DNA from 2 places in the Delftia sp. K82 genome. Region 1 is predicted to be linked to the other one. Evidence: riboswitches for the same ligand, from Rfam matches in the RefSeq annotation. Region 1 holds a riboswitch; the other holds the start of a gene.
What was found. Region 1 has a riboswitch for cobalamin ahead of KDK82_RS10155 (TonB-dependent receptor). Riboswitches for the same ligand answer to the same signal wherever they lie in the genome.
Positions count from the first base shown of each region.

Region 1 (7,107 bases):
GGAGATCAGTCCCAATTGATCATGCACACGATTTAGCTTGTTGAACTCGTCTTCTGAAATCTGAAAGTACAACATGGCGCATCCTCAACGAACTGGTCTGGCGCAGAGCGCGGAGAGCGGGCAAGAAGTGGCATGCCGGTCCGAGACCTGCGGCGCTATGTAAATTGGAACGAGAAAGGGCGTTGACACGCCCACAAAGAAAGCAGCCATAGAGGCCTCCTAGCGTTTCGTTCAACTTCACCTCCTGTTCAGAGAGGTGGCCGGGTACTTGAACACGGTGCTAGCTCCGCCCGCAGCTTTCCCTCGAAAGGTCTTTTATGACTGCGCGCTACCCGGCCATAAAACAGGCGCGCGCAGGCGCACGAATCCTATGGACGAGAAAACGCCACTGCTTTCGAGAGTGGCGGACCGGCTAACAAAAGGTGTGTTCAGCACCTGAAGGCGATGATACCCCACGCCTATGGCAGACTGCCCCGTTCAGTCCTGCCTTGCGTCTGCCCCTTGCCGGCTTGGCGCTCAAGGTGCATCTCCGTCACTCACCACCGAGGATTTCTCATGATCATCACCACCACCCCCCAGATCGAAGGCCGCCGCATCACCCGCTACTGCGGCGTGGTCGCGGGCGAGGCAATTTTGGGCGCCAATGTGTTCAAGGATTTGTTCGCCGGGCTGCGCGACATCGTGGGCGGGCGGTCGGCCACCTATGAGCGCGAGCTGCAGCGGGCGCGCGAGATTGCGCTCAAGGAGCTGGAGGAACGTGCCCAGGAATTGGGCGCGAATGCCGTGGTGGGGGTGGACCTGGATTACGAAGTGCTGGGCCAGGGCAACGGCATGTTGATGGTGTCTGCCAGCGGCACGGCCGTGTTGCTGGAGTAGGCAAGTCATCGGGCAAGCAGGCCAAGCGGGTCAAGCGGGCCAATCAGGCCAGCGAAGTCAACGCGGCGCTGCGCCCGGCATCTGCAGGCAGCGGGCCAGCGCCCGCGCTGCCTCGCCCAGGCGCGGGCCGGGGCGGGAGACCACGTCCGTCTCGACCAGGTCCAGCGCGCAGATGCGGCCCGAGCGCACGGCGGGCATGCGGCTCCAGCCGGGGCGGGTGGCAAAGCTGGCCGATGGCGTCTGCGGCGTGTGGATGATGAGTTCGGGCTGCTGGCGCAGCACGTATTCGGGCGTGATGCGGGGGAAGGGCCCCAGATTCTGCGGCAGCACATTGCGCGCGCCCAGGCGCTGCAGCAACTGGCCTATGAAGGAGTCCGGTCCCGCCGCATAAGGCGTGGCGTCCACCTCGAAATACACCTTCTGCCCGGTGGGTGCGTGCGCAGCCAGCGCCTTGGCCTGCTGGTCCACCTCGGCCTGCATGCGCGCCAGCAGGGCATTGGCGCGCTGCACCTGCAGCAGCTGGTCGAGCTTGTGCAGCACCTGCTCCAGCTGCGCCATGTCGTTGGCGTCCAGTGCCAGCACGGGAATGCCGAAGCGCTCCAGCTGTGCGATGACGGGTGCGGAGTACGCCATCAGCACCACGTCGGGCCTGAGCCGCACGGTGGCCTCGACCAGCGGGGCAAAAGTGTGGCCCAGCTTGGGCAGAGCGGCCACGCGCGCCGGGTGGTTGGAGAACTCGTCCACGCCCACGATGCGCTCGCAGGCGTCCAGCGCGCACAGCGATTCGGTCAGCGAGGGCAGCAGCGAGACGATGCGCTGCGGCACGCGCTCCAGGCGCACCTGCCGCCCGCGCATGTCGGTGACGGCGTAGGCGGTGGTTGCCCCGCCCGTTCCCGCATCCGCCGCCTTTTGCGCAAAGGCGTTGCCCGCGCCGCCTGCGCAGGCCAGGGCGGCGGTCAGCAGCAGGATGCGGGGCAGGCGCGAAAGCAGGCGCAGAAGCAGGTGCAGAAGCAGATGCATGGGGGTCAGGGCAGAGGTGTCCAGCGCACGCTGACGAACACGGTGCGGCCTGCGTTGGCATAGCCGCGCGTGGGGGCGTAGTCGCGGTCGGCGATGTTGTTGACACGGGCCAGCAGCGTCCATTGCCTGGTCAGCTGGCGCTGGGCGTAGAGGTTGACCACGCCGTAGCCGCCCAGCTTGAAGGTATTCGCCTCGTCTGCGTAGCGGCCGCTGTACAGCTGCGCTTCGCCGCCCAGCGTCCAGCCGGCTGCCTGGGTGTCGGCATTGAGCTTGAGCATTCGCTTGGAGCGGTAGGGCAGCAGCTTGCCGGTCTCCAGGTTCTCGGGGTTCATGAAGTCCAGCGAGGCGCCCAGGTTGGCGCTGCCCAGGCGCGTGCTGCCCGCCAGCGTCAGGCCGGTGATCTCCACGCTCTGCCAGTTGCGGTAGCAGTTGCAGGGAAGGGCGCTGTTCCAGTCGTAGGTGATGAGGTTCTTGAACTTGTTGCGGTAGACCACGGCCGAGAGGCGGTTGGCACCGGCCGCATAGTGCAGGCCCGTTTCCACGTTGGTGCTGCTTTCGGGCTTGAGGTCGGCCGCCGCCTGGCCCGTGAAGCGTTCGTACAGCGTGGGCGTGCGGAAGGCCGTGCCGGCCGATGCCACCCAGCGCCAGCGCTCGTCGATCTGCAGGCCGTAGCCCAGGCCGCCCGTGGTCTTGTTCTGCTGGTCGCGCACCTGGTCGTGGCGCAGGTTGGCGTCGAACTGGTGGCGGCCCTCGGTCAGGCGCCAGCCGGCCGACAGGGAGTTCTGCACGCGCCGGCTGTCGGTGTTCTGCGTCCAGGCGTATTGCGTGTCCAGCTTGTCCTCGCGGCGCTCCAGGTCGATGTTGAAACGGTGCTGGCCCAGCGTGAACAGGTTCTGCAGCAGGTAGTTGGTGGAGCGGCCCTTGGCGCTTTCCGGCGACTGGGTGTGGCGGTCGCTTTGGCTGTCGGTATGGGAGACCTGGACCACGCTTTTGTACATGGCGTTCCAGCCGGCCTGCCAGCGCAGGCTGCCGGTGGTGTTCTTGACCACGTCGTAGTCGTCGAACGGCGGCGGGCTCTGGTCGTAGTGGGTGCGCAGGCGGCTGTGCAGCAGGCTGGCATCGATCTGGTGGATGCCCGTTTTGTAGCCCGCGTTCAGGCCCAGCGAGGTGTTGCTGTAGCCATCCTTGTCCGGATTGGGCGAGAAGGTGTTGCCGGGGTAGACGTCGAAGCCGTCGCTGCGCTCGTCAGCCAGGTTCAGCCCATAGGTGAAGCCGTTGGCCCCGCCTTGAAATCCCGTGGCGAGCTTGCTGGTGCCCTGGTTGCCTATGCCGGCCTCGGCATAGGCGCGGGTCTGGCCGTCCGCCCGCTTTGTGAAGATCTGGATCACGCCGCCCATGGCGTCTGAGCCATAGATGGCGGCGGCCGGGCCGCGCAGTATCTCGATGCGCTCGATCTGCGCCAGTGGCAGGGTGGACCAGACCGCGCCGCCCTGCAGCTCCTGCGAGCTGTAGCGCACGCCGTCGATGAATACGGCAGTGTGCTGATTGCTGGTGCCGCGCAGGTAGACCGAGGTGACCTGGCCCGGCCCGCCGTTGCGGTTGATCTGCACGCCCGGCACCTGCACCAGCAGGTCGGCCACGCCCGTGGCGCCGCTGCGGGCAATGGTCTCGGCGTCGATCACGGTCATGTCGGCCGTGACGGTGCGCAGGGGCTGCTCGCTGCGCGAGGCGGTGACGACCACGGTATCGAGCTGGGAGGTCTGTGCCCGCTGCGCCTGTTGTGCCTGTGCTTGGGCCTGGCAGGCCAGCAGCGAGGCCGCAGCCAGGGCGGACAACGTGCGCAGTACGGGGAACGCCGAGGGCGAGCGAACAGCGGCGCCAGGGGCGCGCGCGAGGGCGAGGGTGTGCATGGATGCGGACCAGTTGCGCGCCAGCGACCCCGCCGGCACGGAAACCACAAAGACCGGCTGCGCTGCATGCGCGGCCGGCCGCCTGTTGGCCGGTATCCAGACTGGTGACGCACTCGCCAAGGCCTTCCCGGGCTGTACGCCCAGTGGCACGGGTTTGGCGGGGGCCGGTGCCATGCACGCGGCGTTTCACTCACTGTTGCGGGGGCAGTACATGCGGGCGGCTTTATCTGGCCGCCCCATGTTTCCCGTTTAACCGCAGCCCCTGCAGGCTGCTGGCACCAACGGCGGCGATTGTACGGCGGGGCGTTCAGTGCCGATGTAAAGCTTGCTTGACATGCTCGCGGGTGGCATCGCACAATGTCAAGCATCCTTTACACATTGCGAGAGACTTCCATGAATCAAACAACGGTCACCAACCGCCGCTACCAGAAGGAGCTGGGATTTGCGCTGCTGCTCTACATGGCGCTGCTTGTGGGGGCGCTTTTGCTCAGCGCTGACATGCAGGCTGGGGCCCTGCGCACGGCGCTGCTGCTCAGCCCCATGCTGGCGTTTGCGCTGGCCGTGCGGGCCATCGTGCGGCTGGTGCGCGATACCGACGAGTTCCTGCGCAAGTCCATGCTGGAGCAGCTGGCGATTGCGGCGGCGGGTACGGCCGGCATCACCTTCACCTACGGATTCCTGGAAATGGCAGGTTTTCCCAAGCTCAGCATGTTCATGGTGTGGCCCTTGATGGGTGCGCTCTGGGTGGCTGCCTCGGTGGCCCACTGGCTGCGCAGCCGATGAGCTGTTCCGCCAAAGTGCCCCTGCGATGAAAAACACCATCCGTGAATTGCGCGCCGAGCGCGGCTGGAGCCAAGCCGCGCTGGCGGACCTGCTGGGCGTGTCGCGCCAGACCGTCAATGCCATAGAGACGGGCCGCTACGACCCCAGCCTGCCGCTGGCATTCGCCATTGCCCGGGTGTTCGAGACCCGGATCGAGGCGATCTTCCAGGAGGGTTGAGCGCAGCGCTCAGACCACGATCATGACCAGCAGCACCAGGCCCAGCAGGGCCAGGTAGGCCTTGGCATGCAGGGCATCGGGAATGCGGCCGATCAGCGGTGCCGCCAGCCTGATGCCCGTCCACGATCCGGCCGTCAGCAGTGCAAAGGCCTGCAGGTCCACATAGCCCACATGCCAGGGGCCCAGCCCCGTGCCCTGCGATGCCAGCATGTAGGCAGCGGTGCCCGCCACGGCCATGGGCAGGGACAGGGGGCTGGCCATGGCCGTGGCGGCCGCCATGCTGGCGCCGCGTCGGCGCATCAGCGGCACGGTCATCACGCTGCCGCCCACGCCCAGGAAGGCAGCGATCGCACCAATGGCCAGGCCGGCCGTGGCGGCGGCCTGCCGGCCCATGGGCTGCAAGCTGGTGGCGGTGCCGTGCACGAAGCCCGGGCGCAGCAGCGCGTCGGCGATGGTCAGGGCCAGGTAGGCGATGAAGGCCCAGCGCACCCATTCCCCGCTGATCCAGGTGGCGGCCGCCGCGCCCGCCACGGCGCCGGCCGCGATGAAGCCAGCCAGTGGCCGTACCTGATCCCAGGGCAGGGCGCCCGCGCGGTGCTGGCGCAGCGTGGCCATGGAGGCGCCGAAAATCATCACGCAGGTGGAGGTGGCCACGGCAATGTGCATGGCAGCCTGGCCAACGGCGGAGTCCGCGCCGTGGATGGAAGTCAGCAGCGCATAAAGCAGCGGAACGGCCACGAAGCCGCCGCCAAAGCCGAAGAGCACGGTGGTCACGCCGGCAAGCACACCGAAAGCCAGCAGCAGGAGAGGGAACACAGACAGTCCTTTGGAAAAAAACGAGCAAGAACTGAACCTTAGGATGCCGCGGTTTGGCCTGCTTTCGCGGATAGGTCAATAATCCTCGAATTCCTGCCAAAGTCTGTTGGCTGTTTTCCGGACATTCCCATGCTCAACATCCCGCTGCATTCCGTGGACGCCGTGGCGCGCGAAGTGCTGGCCATCGGCACCGACTACACGCCTGGCACGCTGCTGCCCACGCACAGCCACCGGCGTGCCCAGTTTCTCTACGGGATGAGCGGGCTGATGGAAGTGGAAACCGACGACGGCGCCTGGACCATCCCGCCCTACAGCGGCGTGTGGATTCCAGCCAGCAAGCCGCACAGCGTGCGCATGCAGGGCGTGAGCACGCGCAGCCTGTACATCGAACCGGCTGCTGCGCCCCGCCCGGGTGTGCACTGCGAGGCCCTGGTCGTCACGCCGCTGCTGCACCAGCTGCTGCTGTCCTGCGCCGACCTGCCGGCGCTGTACGACGAAGCGGGCCGCGACGGCGCCCTGGTCACGCTGGTGCTGCACGAGCTGGCCTCCGCCCGCAGCCTGCCGCTGTTCGCGCCCATTCCCCGCGACGAAAAGCTGGCCGCCCTGTGCAAGCAGTTCCTGGCCCAGCCCAGCATCCGCGCCACGCCGCAGGACTGGGCGCAAGCGCTGAACAAGAGCCTGCGCACCTTCAGCCGGTTTTTCCAGCAGCACACAGGCATGGCCTTTGGCGCCTGGCGCCAGCAGGCCTGCCTGCTGGCGGCGGTGTCGAGGCTGTCTGCGGGCGCATCGGTCACGCAGGTGGCGCTGGACCTGGGCTATGACAGCCCCAGCGCGTTTTCCACCATGTTCCGCAAGGCATTGGGGCGGGTGCCTTCGGAGTTGGTGAGCCGGGTCTAGGCGGGAACGCTGGCCTGGGCAGCCGCTTCCCGTGTCATGGCCCAGAACACCAGCGCCGCCAGGCTGAACGCCGCCCCCGCCACGCAGACGCCGTGCCAGCCAAACCGCGCGTAGGCGTTGGTGGCAATCAGCGCCCCCAGCCCGCTGCCCACGGCATAGAACAGCATGTACAGGCCCACCAGCCGGCTGTGCGCCTGCGGGTTGCTGCGAAAGATCAGGCTCTGGTTGGTCACATGCAGGGCCTGGCCGCCCAGGTCCAGCAGCACGATGCCGGCGACCAGCGCCCACAGCGACTGCTCCAGCAGCGCAATCGGCACCCAGGCCAGCAGCAGGATCACCAGCGCGCCCAGGCTGGTGCGCTGCGCGAAACCCTGGTCGGCCCAGTGCCCGGCACGGGCTGCTGCCAGTGCGCCCACCACGCCGGCCAGGCCAAAGGCGCCGATGGCCGTGAGCGACAGGCTGTAGGGCGGTGCGCTCAGCGGCAGGACCAGGGCGCTCCAGAAGATGTTGAAGGTGGCAAACATCAGCAGGGCCAGCATGCCGCGTGTGCGCAGCATGCGGTCCTGGCGCAGCAGCTGGAGCATGGAG
Region 1 covers NZ_MYFL01000001.1:2,295,643-2,302,749, reverse strand. The annotation lists gene KDK82_RS10170 (hypothetical protein) at 1-75, opposite strand, end outside; gene KDK82_RS10165 (heavy metal-binding domain-containing protein) at 556-876, shown strand; gene KDK82_RS10160 (ABC transporter substrate-binding protein) at 934-1,896, opposite strand; gene KDK82_RS10155 (TonB-dependent receptor) at 1,902-3,806, opposite strand; cobalamin riboswitch at 3,876-4,104, opposite strand; gene KDK82_RS10150 (hypothetical protein) at 4,200-4,589, shown strand; gene KDK82_RS10145 (helix-turn-helix transcriptional regulator) at 4,615-4,806, shown strand; gene KDK82_RS10140 (sulfite exporter TauE/SafE family protein) at 4,816-5,622, opposite strand; gene KDK82_RS10135 (helix-turn-helix domain-containing protein) at 5,752-6,519, shown strand; gene KDK82_RS10130 (MFS transporter) at 6,516-7,107, opposite strand, start outside.

Region 2 (7,107 bases), 2.3 Mb from region 1:
GGCCGCGTTGTTGGCGTAGTCCGAGGTATTGGTCGTGGCCCCGCGCGAGACGGTGATGATGCGGTCGCTGATGGTGTTCTGGAACAGGGCCGCATCCACGCGCCAGCCGGGCTGCTGCAGGGCAGCGCCAACCTCGATCTGGCGGCCGGTCTCGGGCTTGAGGTTGGGGTTGCCGAAGGTGCGGCCACCGCCGACGGCCGTGAAGTCCGAGGCCAGCTCCGTGGCCGTGGGCGCGCGGAAACCCGTGGAGGCCGCAGCGCGCAGCGTGAGCCGGTCCGTGGCCTTCCAGGTGGCGCCGGCCGACCAGGTGTGGTTGTCGTAGTCACGCGTGCTGGCCTGGGCCAGGGCCAGGTTGGGCGTATCGTCGAAACGCGTCGTGCCCCAGGTCTTGCGCAGGCCGGCACGCAGGGTCAGGCGATCGTCGAACAGGGTCTGCGCGTCCTCGAAGTACAGCGCTTGCACCTGCTCGGTCTGGTTGTTGTCGTAGGGCGCAACCTGGCCCGCCGGGCCGCCCGGCATGGCCACGCGCAGGCGGTCGGAGCGCAGCTTGCTGCGCTCCCAGTCAAAGCCCATCAGCAGGTCATTGGTCTGGCTGACACGCAGGCGCGGCTGAAAGCGCAGGCCCGTGGCGTCCAGCTGGCGGTGGTTGTAGTCGCGCGCCGTGCCGGGCACGGCGCTGTTGCCCGAGCGGATCACGGGCGATGCCCAGTTGAACTCATCGGTATCGACCAGGCTGTAGAGGTGGGTCGTCCAGCTCAGGCGCTGGCCGGGCAGTGCGCCCTCGTAGGTCAGGTCCAGCGAGCGGTTGCTGCGGTTGTCGCGGCTGTAGATGTTGGCGCCCGATCCGCGAAAACCCGCGTTGTAGATGCCGTCCGTGCGCAGCTGCAGCTCCACGCGGTGCAGCTCGTGCAGCTGCCAGCCCAGGGCGCCGCTGGCGCCGCGCCGCTTCCAGCCCGTGTTCTCCATGCGCGTGCCGCCGTCGCCCGACTCGTAGTCGCCGCGCCCGCCTGCGCTCACGCCGAAGTACCAGTCGAAGCGGTCATTGGCGCCGGCCGTCTGCGCATCGGTGCGCCACAGGTCCCATGAACCGGCCTGGACCTGGGCACGCGTGCCGGGCGCCGTCGCCCCCGTCTTCATGATGATGTTGACCACCCCGCCCATGGCCTGGCTGCCGTAGATCACCGAGGACGGGCCGCGCACGATCTCGATGCGCTCCACATCCGAGGGGCTGAGCTTGGACAGGTTGGCCGTGCCCGCGCGCCGGCCGTTGACCAGCACCAGCACCTGGCTGCGGAAGTCGCGCCCCTGGCCGTCGGTGGAGGCGCCGCGCAGGTTCATCGAGGTCTGGGCCGCCGTCCATTCGCTGAGAAAGCCCACGGCGTTCTCGGCCAGCAGGTCGGTGACCGAGCGCGCGCTGGAGCGCTCTATGGCCTCGCGGTCGATGGTCTGCGTGGTGCCCGCGATGCGGCTGCGCGCCTCGGGCCGCGCGGTGGCGGTCACGAAGACGGCGTCCAGCGCATCGTCGGCGGAGTCCGTGGATCGGCCCGAAGTCGGCTCCTGCGCGGCGCCGGCCGCTGCAGCGCAGCTGGCCAGCAGGACGGCGGCCGCTACGGGCCACAGGCTGGAGACAAGAGGGAGAACAGAGAGAAGGCCGGAGGAATCGGCGGCCGAAGAAGCGAAGCGCATGCGTTGACCCAACTGCCCCACTCACCCGCGGGGCCTATCGTCTGAACCACGCCGCACAGCGCGCACGCCGGAGCCGGCCACGGCAGCGCAGGCTGGGGCCGGACCGGACAGGCGCACTCCCGCGGCGTCCGAAAGCAATGCAGAAGGCCGGTATCCGGGCTTGCGGAACGCTGCGGCGCGCAGGGTGGGCGCGCTGCGGCAGGCATCCCCGCCTTCCCATGCCCGAGAAGGACACAGTGGCTTGCGGTGCGTGGTTTGGGGCGCGTCCGCGTGGGGAGTTGTATTCCGCTGACCGTTGCGGGGGCAGCGCAGGCATTGCGAGCGGCCACCTCGATGGCATCGCGCACCTGCTTCCCGTTGAACCCCTGGCCGGTGAACGGCATGGGGCACCTTCAGCAACAGCGCACCGCCACGGCCCAGAGGCTGCGGCGGTGCGCCAGCGGCGGATTATCGCCCAGCCCAGAAGCCCGGCACCCGGGCCAGCGCCCGCAGCGCGCGGCGGCTGCTGCGCGCGCTCGTGGCCAGGCGGGCCTGCAGGTAGCCGGCCGCGAACCAGGCGCGCGGGTCGCGCGCGGCCTCGGCATGGAAATGCTCGGCCGCCACGGCCATGTCGTTGTGCAGGCCCAGCGCGTCCTGGGCGGGCACCAGCGCCTCGGCAAAGCGCCGGCCCTTTTTGCCGGGCCACATTCCGGGCGCGAATTCCCGCGCAAAGTCCGCCAGGTAGCGCAGGCGCTTGAGCCGCTTGCGCACGCGGTGCTGCTGCGCCAGCGGCAGGCGGTCGAAGTGCCGGCCATCGCGCAGCACCTGGCGGTGCAGGCGCGCCAGCCGCCGTGCCAGGTACTTGCGCGTGCCTGCGGCGGACAGATGGGCAAAACGGGCCGATGGCTCTCCCTGCGGCGCCTGCGCCAGCGCCTGGATCTCGGCCAGCGCCTGAAGGAATGGCGGCTCGCGCACGGCAGCGGCTGCATCCGCCTGCACGGCCTGCGGCGCCTGCCAGTCGCACAGGGGCGCATGGGCTGCCTGCAGCAGCGGGCGCACCACATCGGCCAGCGTATCGGCATCGCGCAGCGTGCCCAGTTGCGCAAAGGCCTGGGCCAGGGGGTCATCCCATTCGGCGCGCATGCCGGGCGCCAGCCCCGCGCACTCACGCAGCACGGTGCGCAGGCGCCGCAGGGCCACGCGCAGCTGGTGGATGGTCTCGGCATCGCTGCCACCGCCCTCCAAAACCGCCAGATGCGACTGCACCTGGGCCAGGGCAGCAGCCAGCGCCGCACGCACAAAGCCGGCCGCATCGGGCCGGTCAGGGTGCTGCTTCGCAGGGGTGGACATGGTCAGGAGAGGGTGTGCGGGCGTTGCTGCGATTGTGGGCACCGCCCGGCCCCCGGGTCAATCGGCGCCATCCCCGCTCAGGCTGTGCAGCGCGGGCCGGGCAATGCGCACATAGTCGGCCGAGTCCAGCACGATGGAGCGGTCCAGCCGGCCCGCGTTGAAGGCGATCTCGCCAAAGCGCTCTACCAGGGCCGGGTCCACCACCAGGCGCACCTGCGGGTTGAAGGAGAACGGCGGCACCGATCCCATCACGCAGCCCGTGGCGGCCTGGGCCTCCTCGGGCGAGGCCAGCGTGGCCTTGCGCACGCCCACGGCCTGGGCCAGGCGCTTGAAGTCCAGCTTGCGGTCGCCGGGCAGCACGGCCAGGAAAAGCTGGGGATCGCCCACACCGGACGCATCGCGGCTCTTGCAGAGCATGGCCTTGGCGCCCTGGCCGGGGGCGGTGCCCCGGATTTCGGCGACCAGGTCAGAGCGGCCTTCGGCCGGATGTTCCAGCACGCGAAAACGCGCGCCCTGGGATTGCAGCAGGTCTACAAGGGTGTCGAACATGGTGGAAAGCGCAGAGAAGTCGTCTGGGTTTTGACATTTTGTCCAATTCAAAACAAAATGTCCAATATGACCCAACGAACCCCTGAACAGCGCCAGCTTCTGGACCAGTTGGCCCAGATCGCAGAAGGCCTGGGCCAGACCTTTGCCCCGTTCTGCGAGGTGGTGGTGCATGACCTGCTCGACCCGTCCCATGCGGTGCTGGCCATCCACAACAACCTGTCGGGCCGCGAGGTGGGCCAGGGCGCGACGGAGCTGGGCCTGGCCCGCATCCTCGACCCCGGCTACGAGCAGGTCATCGCCAACTACCCCAACCAGTTCGCCGATGGCCGCCAGGCCAAGAGCACGTCCATCGGCATCCGCGACTCCAAGGGCCGCTACATCGCCGCGCTGTGCATGAATGTGGACCTGACAATGTTCCAGGGCTTCCAGGGCATGCTCAACCGCTTTGCCGCCGTCAGCGGCGACACCCCCGCGCGCGAAATGCTGGACCCCACGGGCGCCGGCGCAGGCGCCGACACGGTGCGTGCCCGCATCGACCAGTTCGCGGCCCGCCTGGCGACCACGCCGCGCGCCCTCAAGCCCGAGGAGCGCCGCGCCCTGGTCCGCGAGCTCAAGGGCGCCGGCCTGCTCGATGTGCGCCGCTCCATGGAGACCATTGCCGCCCACCTGGGCGTGTCGCGCGCCACGGTCTACAGCTACGCCAAGTAGCTCCCGGCACCCCGCCGATCAGCAACCCCTTCTCTCCCGTACCGATGACAAGCCTTCCCACCTATGACGACGTGGCCGCAGCGGCCCAACGCATCCAGGGCCATGCCCACCGCACGCCCGTGCTCACCTCGCGCACGCTGGACGATGCGCTGGGCGCCCGCGTCTTCCTGAAGTGCGAGAACCTGCAGCGCATGGGCGCCTTCAAGTTCCGTGGAGCATTCAATGCGCTGTCGCGCTTCAGCCCCACCCAGCGCAAGGCCGGCGTGGTGGCGTTTTCCTCGGGCAACCACGCCCAGGCCATCGCACTGGCAGCGCGGCTGCTGGAGATTCCCGCCACCATCGTCATGCCGCATGACGCGCCCGCCGCCAAGGTGGCGGCCACCAAGGGCTATGGCGGCCAGGTGGTGGTCTACGACCGCTATACCGAAGACCGCGAGCAGATCGGCCGCGACCTGGCCGAGCGCCACGGCCTGACCCTGATCCCGCCCTACGACCATGCCGACGTGCTGGCCGGCCAGGGCACGGCCGCCAAGGAACTGTTCGAGGAAACCGGCCCGCTGGACGCCCTCTTCGTGCCGCTGGGCGGCGGCGGCCTGCTGTCGGGCACCGCCCTGTCCACACGCGCGCTCAGCCCCGAGTGCGCGCTCTACGGCGTGGAGCCCGAGGCCGGCAACGACGGCCAGCAGTCGCTGCGCGCAGGCCGCATCGTCCACATAGACACCCCAAAGACCATTGCCGACGGCGCCCAGACCCAGCACCTGGGCGGCATCACCTTCCCCATCATCCAGCGCGACGTGACCGACATCCTCACCGCCAGCGATGCCGAGCTGGTCGATGCCATGGGCTTCCTGGCCACGCGCATGAAGCTCGTGGTCGAGCCCACCGGCTGCCTGGGCCTTGCCGCCGCGCGCCAGAAAGGCGAAGAGCTGCGCGGCCAGCGCGTGGGCATCATCCTCAGCGGCGGCAATGTGGACATGCAGCGCTTTTGCAGCCTGCTGGGCGCCTGATCCTGGTCCTGGTCCTGAACGAAGGCCGCCCTCACCCGCGCGGGCTGAAGGTGCGCGGAAACACCACGGGCGCGCTGCGGTCGGCCAGCCGGTAGCCCATGGCGGGGCGGCGTGACGTGCCCTCCACCTGGCCGGCCTCGACCAGAAAGCCGGCCGCCATCATGCGCGTGCGAAAACCGCTCTTGTCCACGGGGCGGCCCAGCACCACTTCGTAGGCCTGCTGCAGCTGCGGCAGCGTAAAGGGCTCGGGCAGCAGGAACGCCGGCAGCGAGGTGTATTCCACCTTGCCCCGCAGCCGCTCCACCGCTGCGCGCAGGATCTCGCCGTGGTCGAAGGCCAACGCAGGCGCGCGCAGCAGCTCATCGACGGCAAACCACGACACATCGGCCGCATTCGCGCCCTTGGCCAGGATCAGGTCGTGCCCCGGGATCAGCGCGAAATACACATGCGTGGCCGACCAGCCACGCGGGTCGCGCGCCGCGCCGCCCCAGCTTCCCAGCTGCTCCAGGTAGGGGCTGTCCACACCCGTCTTGTCCAGCAGCTTGCGCCGCGCGCAGGCCAGCAGGTCCGCGTCCTGGCGCACATCCACAAAGCCGCCGGGCAGCGCCCACAGCCCCGGAAACGGCTCGCTGCCCGCCGTGGGGCGCTGCACCAGCAGCACCTGCAGGGCATCGTCGGCCACCGTGAAGATGACCACGTCCACCGTGGTGAACGGGCGCGGGAAGTCCAGCGCGCCCTGCGGGGATGGGGAATTTTTTTCAGCCATGGGATGGATTGTGCTTGACGTGCCGGATTTTAAGTTGCACTATGCAACCCATACAAGTTGCACAGAGCAACTTAAAGGAGAAGCACCATGTTCGGCATCCGTTTCATCAAGTCCCAACCCACGGTCCACCTCATGCAGTTCCGCGCCGGCAAGGTGGTGCGCGAGGGTGCGGGCCAGTCCTTCTTCTACTACGCCCCCACCACCACTCTGGTCGCCGTGCCCGTGGGCAGCCAGGACTGCCACTTCATGCTGGAGCTGGTGACGGCCGACTTCCAGAGCGTCACCGTGCAGGGCCAGGTCACCTACCGCATCAGCACACCGCGCCAGACCGCCACGCTGATGGACTTCTCCCTGGCGCGCGACGGCCAGAAATACATGTCCGAAGATCCGCAGCGCCTGGGCGACCGGGTGACCATGCAGGCCGAGGTCATCATCCAGCAGGCCGTGCAGGCGCTGGAGCTCAAGCAGGCGCTGCGCTCCTCGGCGCTCATTGCGCGCACGGCCCAGCAGGAGCTGGCCGCCCAGCCCGAGATCGAGGCGCTGGGGCTGGAGATCCTGGGCGTCTCGGTCATGGCCGTCAAACCCACGCCCGACATCGCCCGCGCCCTGGAAGCCGAGGCGCGCGAGTCCAACCTCAAGGCCGCGGACGACGCCGTCTATGCCCGCCGCATGGCTGCCGTGGAAAACGAGCGCGCCATCCGCCAGAACGAGCTCGATACCGATGTGGCCGTGGAAAAGAAAAAGCGCCAGATCCGCGAGGCCCAGCTGGAAGCCAAGGCCGCCCAGATGCGCAAGGAAAACGAGCTGCGCGCCGAACAGATGTCCGCCGACGTGGCGCTGGAGACCAGCCGCCGCGACTTCGTCGAAGGCCAGGCCGCCAACAGCCGTACCCTGGCCGAGGCCGAGGCCTACCGCGTGGGTGCCGTCATGCAGGCCCTGGAAAAGGCCGATCCGCGCATCGTGCAATCGCTGGCCGCCGTGGGCATGCAGCCGGGCCAGCTCATCGCCCAGGCCTTTGGCGGCATTGCCGAGAAGGCCGAGCGCATCGGCCAGCTCAATGTC
Region 2 covers NZ_MYFL01000001.1:16,578-23,684, reverse strand. The annotation lists gene KDK82_RS00125 (TonB-dependent receptor) at 1-1,686, opposite strand, end outside; cobalamin riboswitch at 1,814-2,095, opposite strand; gene KDK82_RS00120 (CHAD domain-containing protein) at 2,134-3,015, opposite strand; gene KDK82_RS00115 (YbaK/prolyl-tRNA synthetase associated domain-containing protein) at 3,073-3,564, opposite strand; gene KDK82_RS00110 (transcriptional regulator) at 3,631-4,272, shown strand; gene KDK82_RS00105 (threo-3-hydroxy-L-aspartate ammonia-lyase) at 4,317-5,279, shown strand; gene KDK82_RS00100 (NUDIX domain-containing protein) at 5,311-6,045, opposite strand; gene KDK82_RS00095 (SPFH domain-containing protein) at 6,133-7,107, shown strand, end outside.
Region 2: it holds a riboswitch for cobalamin, as region 1 does, so the genes downstream of both, KDK82_RS00125 (TonB-dependent receptor) here and KDK82_RS10155 (TonB-dependent receptor) in region 1, are expected to answer to the same signal.